DNA from 2 places in the Streptomyces sp. NPDC053541 genome. Region 2 is predicted to be linked to the other one. Evidence: predicted binding sites of a transcription regulator. Region 2 holds the regulator's gene; the other holds the start of a gene.
The links. The regulator HspR, encoded in region 2, represses chaperone genes until heat shock. The targets are predictions, from matches to a motif close to TTGAGNNNNNNNNNCTCAA.

Region 1: lon (endopeptidase La) is a predicted target of HspR. The motif match lies at 1,762-1,780, and genes of this name have one in related genera.

What each region holds. Positions count from the first base shown of each region.
Region 1 is NZ_JBITXM010000002.1:237,558-241,967, reverse strand. Features, by position in the region: gene lon (endopeptidase La) at 1-1,739, opposite strand, end outside; gene ACIGW2_RS05240 (GNAT family N-acetyltransferase) at 1,870-2,505, shown strand; gene ACIGW2_RS05235 (hypothetical protein) at 2,556-3,041, shown strand; gene ACIGW2_RS05230 (spermidine synthase) at 3,188-3,886, shown strand; gene ACIGW2_RS05225 (response regulator transcription factor) at 3,947-4,410, shown strand, end outside.
Region 2 is NZ_JBITXM010000004.1:226,592-231,001, reverse strand. Features, by position in the region: gene dnaK (molecular chaperone DnaK) at 1-477, shown strand, start outside; gene grpE (nucleotide exchange factor GrpE) at 477-1,127, shown strand; gene dnaJ (molecular chaperone DnaJ) at 1,158-2,339, shown strand; gene ACIGW2_RS11585 (heat shock protein transcriptional repressor HspR) at 2,344-2,793, shown strand; gene ACIGW2_RS11580 (helix-turn-helix transcriptional regulator) at 2,890-3,954, opposite strand; gene ACIGW2_RS11575 ((2Fe-2S)-binding protein) at 4,276-4,410, shown strand, end outside.

The DNA.
Region 1 (4,410 bases), on a different contig from region 2:
GGCAGCTCCCGCTCGCCCAGCTCGTGCTGGGCGGCCACCTTGCGCAGCAGCCGGGCGATCGAGCGCTCCAGGGTGCGGACGCCCGCCTCCCGGGTGTACTCGCCGGCGAGCTTGCGCAGCGCCGGCTCCTCCAGGACGACCTCGCCCTCGGCCAGGCCGGCCCGCTCCAGCTGCCGGGGCAGCAGGTGGTCGCGGGCGATGACGACCTTCTCGTCCTCGGTGTAGCCGTCGAGGCGGACCAGCTCCATGCGGTCGAGCAGGGCCTCCGGGATGGCCTCCAGGACGTTCGCCGTGGCCAGGAAGACCACGTCGCTCAGGTCGAGCTCGACCTCCAGGTAGTGGTCGCGGAAGGTGTGGTTCTGCGCCGGGTCGAGGACTTCGAGCAGGGCGGCCGCCGGGTCGCCCCGGAAGTCGGAGCCGACCTTGTCGATCTCGTCGAGCAGCACCACCGGGTTCATGGACCCGGCCTCCTTGATCGCCCGGACGATCCGGCCGGGCAGCGCGCCCACGTAGGTGCGCCGGTGGCCGCGGATCTCCGCCTCGTCCCGGACGCCGCCGAGGGCGACCCGGACGAACTTGCGGCCCATCGCGTGCGCGACGGACTCGCCGAGCGAGGTCTTGCCGACGCCGGGCGGGCCGACGAGGGCGAGGACGGCGCCGCCGCGCCGGCCGCCGACCACGCCGAGGCCGCGCTCGGCCCGGCGCTTGCGGACGGCCAGGTATTCGGTGATGCGCTCCTTCACGTCCTCCAGGCCGGCGTGCTCGGCGTCCAGGACGGCCTGGGCGCCGGGGATGTCGTACCGGTCCTCGGTCCGCTCGTTCCACGGCAGTTCGAGCACGGTGTCCAGCCAGGTGCGGATCCAGGAGCCCTCCGGGGACTGGTCGCTGGACCGCTCCAGCTTCTCGACCTCCTTGAGGGCCGCCTCGCGGACCTTCTCCGGCAGGTCGGCGGCCTCCACCCGGGCGCGGTAGTCGTCGGTCTCGTCCGCCTCGCCCTCGCCGTTGAGCTCGCGCAGCTCCTTGCGGACGGCCTCCAGCTGACGCCTCAGCAGGAACTCGCGCTGCTGCTTGTCGACGCCCTCCTGGACGTCCTTGGCGATGGTCTCGGCGACGTCCTGCTCGGCCAGGTGGTCGCGCAGCTGCGCGGTGGCGAGCTTCAGCCGGGCGACCGGGTCGGCGGTCTCCAGGAGCGCGAGCTTCTGCTCGACGGTGAGGAAGGGCGAGTATCCCGCGTTGTCGGCGAGGGCGCCGACGCCCTCGATCTGCTGGACACGGTCGACGACCTGCCAGGCGCCGCGCTTGCGCAGCCAGCTGGTGGCCAGCGCCTTGTACTCCTTGACCAGCTCGGTCACGGAGCCGGGCAGCGGGTCGGGCAGCGTCTCCTCGACGAGCGTGCCCTCGACCCACAGGGCGCCGCCGGGGCCGGTGGTGCCGGCGCCGATGCGGACCCGGCCGCGGGCGCGGATGAGCGCGCCGGGGTCGCCGTCGGACAGGCGGCCGACCTGCTCGACGGTGCCGAGCACGCCGATCCCGGCGTAGGTGCCCTCGACCCGGGGCACGAGCAGCACCCGCGGCTTGCCCGGGCCGCCGCGCGCGGCGGCCTGCGCGGCCTCGACCGCGGCCCGCACGTCGTTGTCGGAGAGGTCAAGCGGCACCACCATTCCGGGCAGCACGACCTCGTCGTCGAGCGGCAGTACGGGCAGAGCGATCGACGCGGACGCCTTGGACTCAGAAGCCATGATCTCCCCTTCGGCAGTCAAGTTGAGCTATGTGCACTCAATGCATGTGCGCCGCCGAATGTTCCCCGACGCCTGTTCGCTCTGAGCGATCAGGCCTCCGCAGCCCGTGAACAGGGTCTGTAATGCCCTCATGGATATCGCAGCCATTACATCGGCCTGGGTGGCCGGCTGGACCGTCTCCCGGGGCACCCCGCCCGCCGTCGTCGAGCCCTGGGGCTACCGGATCGACGTGGGACTGCCCGGACACGTCTTCCGCCACGTGCTGCCGCACCCGGACGCGGTGTCCGTGGGCAAGCTGTGCGCGGGGATCACCGAGCCGGGCGCCTGGCTGAAGGTGATGGCGGCGCCCGAGGAGGTGGCGCCCTGGATCGGCGAGGGCTGGACGGTCCCGGACGACCCCGGCTTCATGATGACCAAGCGGCTCGACCCCTCGGTCCGGCCCGCCCCGCCCGAGGGCTACGCGCGCACCACCGAGACCCGCGACGGGGTGATCCGGGTCCGCATCCTCGCGCCCGACGGCACCCTCGCCGCCCGTGGCCAGATCGCGCCGACCGGCGCGACGGCCGTCGCCGACCAGATAGAGACCGACCCGGCCCACCGGAGGCGCGGGCTCGGGGCCAACGTGATGCGCACCCTGGAGGCGGCAGCCGCCCAGGCCGGCGCCGAGACCGGGGTCCTGGCGGCGACCACGGACGGCATGGCGCTCTACGACTCCCTGGACTGGTACCACCGGGGCCCGCTCACCGGCATCGTCCGCACCGCCTGAACCGCGTGTTCCGGCTGCGGACCACCCCGGAGTGCGGGCATGCTCGGGCCATGGAGCACGTGAAGCGGTACGGAGCGGCGGCGGTGCTCGCCGCGGTCGTGGTCGTCACCGGCTGCGCCCAGGCCCCCGCGGCGCCCCCGGACGGCTCGGGCACGTCGAGCACCGCGCCCCGGGAGGAGCGGCCGGCGCCCCGGGAGGACCTGGTCGAGGTGGTCGTCAGCGGCGGCTTCGCGGGCGTGCGCAACAAGCTGGTCGTCCGGTACGACGGCTCCTGGACCCTCACCAAGGGCACCGGCGAGCCCACCACCGGCCGGATGACCCCGGAGGGGGTGGCCGCGCTCCGCGCCGCCCTGGAGGACCCGGCCTTCGCCAAGGTCCCGGACCGCCCCTCCGGCCGCCCGGTCGCCGACGGATTCGAGTACGCCGTCACGTACGCCCACCGGCTCGTCCTCACCCGCGACGGCGAGGAGCGCCCGCCCGCGCTCCAGCGGGTCTTCGACGCCCTCCCGGACGGCGGGCCGCCGACCGCGCCCTGAGTCGGCCGCCCCACGCGCGCGTGGTTCCCCGACGGACCAGGAACCGCCCCGCGGCCTCCCCCGTTCGTTAAGCGTTTGTCCCGGCCGCCCGCCGTTCCCGAGGATGGCCGGGACGCGACACGTACGCATCGAGCCAGGGAGTGAGCATGACCAGCCCCGTCACCCTCGACCGCCGCGAGGGACCGTACGGAGAGGTCGTCCTGCGCCGCCGGGACGCGGAGGACGGCAGCACCCACTACGAGATCATCGCCAACGGCACGTTCCTCATGGACACCTCCGACGGGCGCTCGGAACGGCTGCTGGTCGACGCGGCGATGGACGCCCTGCCCGAGCCGCGGCGGCCGGGCGCCTCCGTCCTGATCGGCGGCCTCGGCGTGGGCTTCTCGCTGGCGCACGCCGCCGCGGACCCGCGCTGGGGGCGGATCGCGGTCGCCGAGCGCGAGGAGGCGATCATCGACTGGCACCGGCAGGGCCCGCTGGCCGGCGTGTCCGGCGCGGCGCTCGCCGACCCGCGCACCGTGATCCTGCACACGGACCTGGTGGAGTACGTCCGCACGTCCCCCGACACCTACGACGCGCTCTGCCTGGACATCGACAACGGGCCGGACTGGACGGTCACCGAGGACAACGAATCCCTTTATTCCGCCGAGGGTTTGGCGGCCTGCGCGGCCCGCCTGAAGCCGGGCGGAATCCTCGCCGTGTGGTCCGCGCAGCCCTCCGCCGATTTCGAAGGGTCATTGCGGAATGCCGGATTCAGCGGGGTACGGACCGAAGAGATCCCCGTTGCCCGGGGCGTCCCGGACGTGGTCCACCTCGCCGTCCGCCCCGCCGGATCGCCTGCGTAGCCTTGACGGCGCCGGTGCCTCTAGGCTGCTGCACCGATGTTGGCGACGCGAGGCGGGGCAATGGAGCAGACACACACCACGAACCACGGTGCGGCGACGACTCCGGGGGCCCAGCGCCGCGTTCTCGTCGTCGAGGACGACGCCACGATCGTGGAGGCGATCTCCGCCCGGCTGCGGGCCGAGGGCTTCCTGGTGCAGACCGCGACCGACGGCCCGGCGGCCGTGGACGCCGCCGAGGCGTGGCAGCCGGACCTGATGGTCCTCGACGTGATGCTGCCCGGCTTCGACGGCCTGGAGGTGTGCCGCCGGGTGCAGGCCCAGCGCCCCGTGCCGGTGCTGATGCTCACCGCCCGGGACGACGAGACGGACATGCTGGTCGGCCTCGGCGTCGGCGCCGACGACTACATGACGAAGCCGTTCTCCATGCGCGAACTGGCCGCCCGGGTGCACGTGCTGCTGCGCCGGGTCGAGCGGGCCGCGCTCGCCGCCGTCACCCCGCGCAGCGGGATCCTGCGGCTCGGCGA
Region 2 (4,410 bases):
CACGTGACCGCGAAGGACCTGGGCACGGGCAAGGAGCAGAAGATGACCGTCACCGGCGGCTCCTCGCTGCCGAAGGACGAGGTCGACCGGATGCGCCAGGAGGCCGAGCAGTACGCGGAGGAGGACCACCGCCGCCGCGAGGCCGCCGAGACCCGCAACCAGGGCGAGCAGCTCGTCTACCAGACCGAGAAGTTCCTCAAGGACAACGAGGACAAGGTCCCGGGTGACGTGAAGACCGAGGTCGAGGCCGCCGTCGCCGAGCTGAAGGAGAAGCTCAAGGGCGAGGACTCCGCCGAGATCCGCACCGCCACCGAGAAGGTCGCGGCCGTCTCCCAGAAGCTCGGCCAGGCGCTCTACGCGGACGCCCAGGCCGCCCAGGCCGCGGGCGGCGACGCCGGCCAGGCCCAGGCGCAGGACGACGACGTCGTCGACGCCGAGATCGTGGACGAGGACAAGCCGAAGGGTGGCGCTGCCTGATGTCGGAGGACACCCCGGGCTTCGAGGAGAAGCCCGACGTCCCCGCCGACGGCACGCCCGAGGAGACCGAGGCCGCCGACTCCGCCGCCCGGGCGGAGGGAGCGGCCCCGGCCGGGGACGCAACGGACGCAGGCCTGCTGGCCCAGCTGGACCAGACCCGGACCGCGCTCTCCGAGCGCACCGGTGACCTCCAGCGCCTCCAGGCCGAGTACCAGAACTACCGCCGCCGCGTGGAGCGGGACCGGGTCACGGTCAAGGAGATCGCCGTCGCGAATCTCGTGACCGAGCTCCTTCCCGTGCTCGACGACATCGGCCGGGCCCGGGACCACGGCGAGCTCGTGGGCGGGTTCAAGTCGGTCGCCGAGTCGCTGGAGACCGTCGTCGCCAAGATGGGTCTGCAGCAGTTCGGCAAGGAGGGCGAGCCCTTCGACCCGACGATCCACGAGGCCCTGATGCACAGCTACGCGCCGGACGTCACCGAGACGACCTGCGTGGCGATCCTGCAGCCGGGGTACCGGATCGGCGAGCGTACGATCCGCCCCGCGCGGGTGGCCGTCGCCGAGCCCCAGCCGGGCGCCCAGCCCGGCTCGTCGGCGAAGGCGGAGGAGTCGGAAGACCCCGACGACTCCGAGAAGGACAACGATCAGTAGCCGTACCCGCACGCGGGAGGAGGGACGTCGATGAGCACGAAGGACTTCGTCGAGAAGGACTACTACAAGGTTCTCGGCGTCCCCAAGGACGCCACTGACGCCGAGATCAAGAAGGCGTACCGGAAGCTCGCACGCGAGAACCACCCGGACGCCAACAAGGGAGACACCCAGGCGGAGGAGCGCTTCAAGGCCATCTCCGAGGCGAACGACGTCCTCGGCGACCCGAAGAAGCGCAAGGAGTACGACGACGCGCGCGCCCTGTTCGGCAACGGCGGCTTCCGGGCCGGCGGGCCGGGCGGCGCGGGCGGCTCGTTCAACTTCGACCTGGGCGACCTCTTCGGCGGCGCCCAGGGCCCCGGCGGGGCCGGCGGCTTCGGCGGCGGTCTCGGGGACGTCTTCGGCGGACTGTTCAACCGCGGCGCGGGCGGTGCGGGCACCCGCACCCAGCCGCGCCGCGGCCAGGACATCGAGTCCGAGGTGACGCTCAGCTTCACCGAGGCGATCGAGGGGGCGACCGTGCCCCTGCGGATGTCCAGCCAGCAGCCCTGCAAGGCCTGTTCGGGCACCGGCGACAAGAACGGCACGCCCCGGGTGTGCCCGACCTGTGTCGGCACCGGCCAAGTCTCGCGCGGCAGCGGCGGCGGCTTCTCGCTGACCGACCCGTGCGTGGACTGCAAGGGCCGCGGCCTGATCGCCGAGACCCCCTGCGAGGTCTGCAAGGGCAGCGGCCGGGCCAAGTCCTCGCGCACCATGCAGGTCCGCATCCCGGCGGGGGTCAGCGACAACCAGAAGATCCGGCTGCGCGGCAAGGGCGCCCCGGGCGAGCGCGGCGGACCCAGCGGCGACCTCTACGTCGTCGTGCACGTCGACGCCCACCCGGTGTTCGGCCGCAAGGACGACAACCTCACCGTCACCGTGCCCGTCACCTTCGACGAGGCGGCGCTCGGCGGCGAGATCAAGGTGCCGACCCTCGGCGGCCCGGCGGTGACGCTGAAGCTGCCCGCCGGCACCCCCAACGGGCGCACCATGCGCGCCCGGGGCAAGGGCGCGGTCCGCAAGGACGGCACCCGCGGCGACCTCCTCGTCACGGTCGAGGTCGCGGTGCCCAAGGAGCTGGGCGACAAGGCCCGTGAGGCCCTGGAGACCTTCCGCGAGGCCACCGCGGACGAGGACGTCAGGGCAGAGCTGTTCCAGGCCGCGAAGGGAGCTTGAGGAGATGGAAGGACGCCGCCGCAACCCCTATGAGCTGACCGAGGAGACCCCGGTGTACGTCATCTCGGTGGCGGCCCAGCTCTCCGGTCTGCACCCGCAGACGCTGCGCCAGTACGACCGCCTCGGCCTGGTCTCGCCGGACCGCACGGCGGGCCGGGGCCGGCGCTATTCGGCCCGGGACATCGAGCTGCTCCGCCAGGTGCAGCAGCTGTCCCAGGACGAGGGCATCAACCTGGCCGGCATCAAGCGCATCATCGAGCTGGAGAACCAGGTCGCGGCCCTGCAGGCCCGGGTGGCCGAGCTGTCCAGCGCGGTCGAGGGCGCGGCGGCGGCGATGCGCCAGCGCGAGGCCCAGGTGCACGCCTCGTACCGGCGCGATCTGGTGCCGTACACGGACGTGCAGCAGGCCGGCGCGCTGGTGGTCTGGCGTCCGGGCCACAAGCGCGGCGAGTAGCCGGTGTCCTGAGTCCCGTCCGGTCCCCGTAGAGGCCCCCTCCGCAGCAGCGGAGGGGGCCTCTACGCGCGTCGTCGGCCCGTCGTCGCCCCGCCGTCAGTCCTGCGCCTGCGCGCCCCGGTCCTGCTCCCGGTCCTGCTCCTGGTCCTGGTCCTGCTCCTGGTCCTGTTCGAGGATGCCGGACTGGGCGATGAGGTAGCCGAGTTGGGCGCGGCTGCCGCTGCCGAGGGCGGCGGCGAGCTTGGCGATGTGGGCGCGGCAGGTGCGCACGTTCATGCCGAGGCGGCGGGCGATGGCCTCGTCGACGTGGCCCTCGACGAGCAGTTTGGCGATGGAGCGCTGGACACCGCCGATGCCGTCCACGGAGGGCGTGTAGGGCACTTCGTCGTCCCAGGGGACGGCGTGCAGCCAGAACTGGTCGAAGACGCCCACGAGATACCGCACGAGGCCCTCGTGGCGCAGTTCGAGGGCGACCTGGCGGTCGCTGCGGGCCGGCACGAAGGCGACCTTGCGGTCGACGATGATCAGCCGGTCGATGATCTCCTCGAGCGTGCGTAGTTCGAGCCCGTAGGGGGCGACGCGCTCGACGTAGGCCAGCGTCGCGGGGTGGTGCCGGGCGGTGTGCTGGTAGAGCGTGCGCATGCGGACGCCGCGGTCGAGCAGCGGTTCCATGCGGCGCAGGGCGGCTTCGAGGGTGTCGGGGCGGCGGCCGCTGCCGGGCTGGATGGTGAGCAGTTCCTCCATGCACTCGCTGATGACGCGGTCCAGGGTGGCGTTGATGGCGCCGAGCCCTTCGAGGACGGTGATCGCGTTGCCGGTGGAGGACTCGCGGGTGCTCATCGCCATGAACGGCTCGAAGGCGTCGGCCAGCTCGATGGCGTGTTGCCGCCGGGTCTGGATCTCCTGCTCGATGGGGTGTATGAGCTGGTTGAGGGCGACGGAGGGCGGGACCGGGTACAGCCAGGCGGCGTCGTCCGGGTCGGGGCGCAGAAGGGCCAGCTCAGTGAGGCACGGCGCGGAGTCGGCCGCGGCGCGGGCGAGGCGACCCGTGCGCAGGGCGTGCGCGTACAGCTCTTTGGCCACGTCGCACAGTTCACCGCGACTGTGATTATGTCTGGATTCGCTGGTTTCTGGCCTCATTTGCACCCCCCTCAGGGTCATGAATTACAGGAACATGATGCCCGGCGCGGCTGGTGTGGGGAGCGATCGTGGGCCATCGTTTTGGACGCGGGGGGGAGGTAGTGATCAAAAGAGGTGGAGATCGGCCATGACCAGGATGGTTCGTGCACTTGGCGCCATAGCCGTTGCGGCGGCTGCTCTCGGCGCACTCGCCCTGACCGGCGAGCCCTCGTGGGAGATCCCCCCGTCGCACTCGGTGGTGGCGGGACCGAACGAGCCCTCGTGGGAGAGCGCACCTGCGGACGTCGTCCTCGCAGCCCCTGGTGAACCCTCCTGGGAGTTCACCCCGGCGGGCCAGGAAGCATGATCGTCCCGCCGGACGACCGGTCCTTCCGCCGGGAGATGGCTTCGGCCTATCGATCCGGGTGGCACTTCATCGATCTCGTCACGGCCATCCCCCACCGTGGCGACTCGTTGATGGTGACCCTCTTCGGAGAA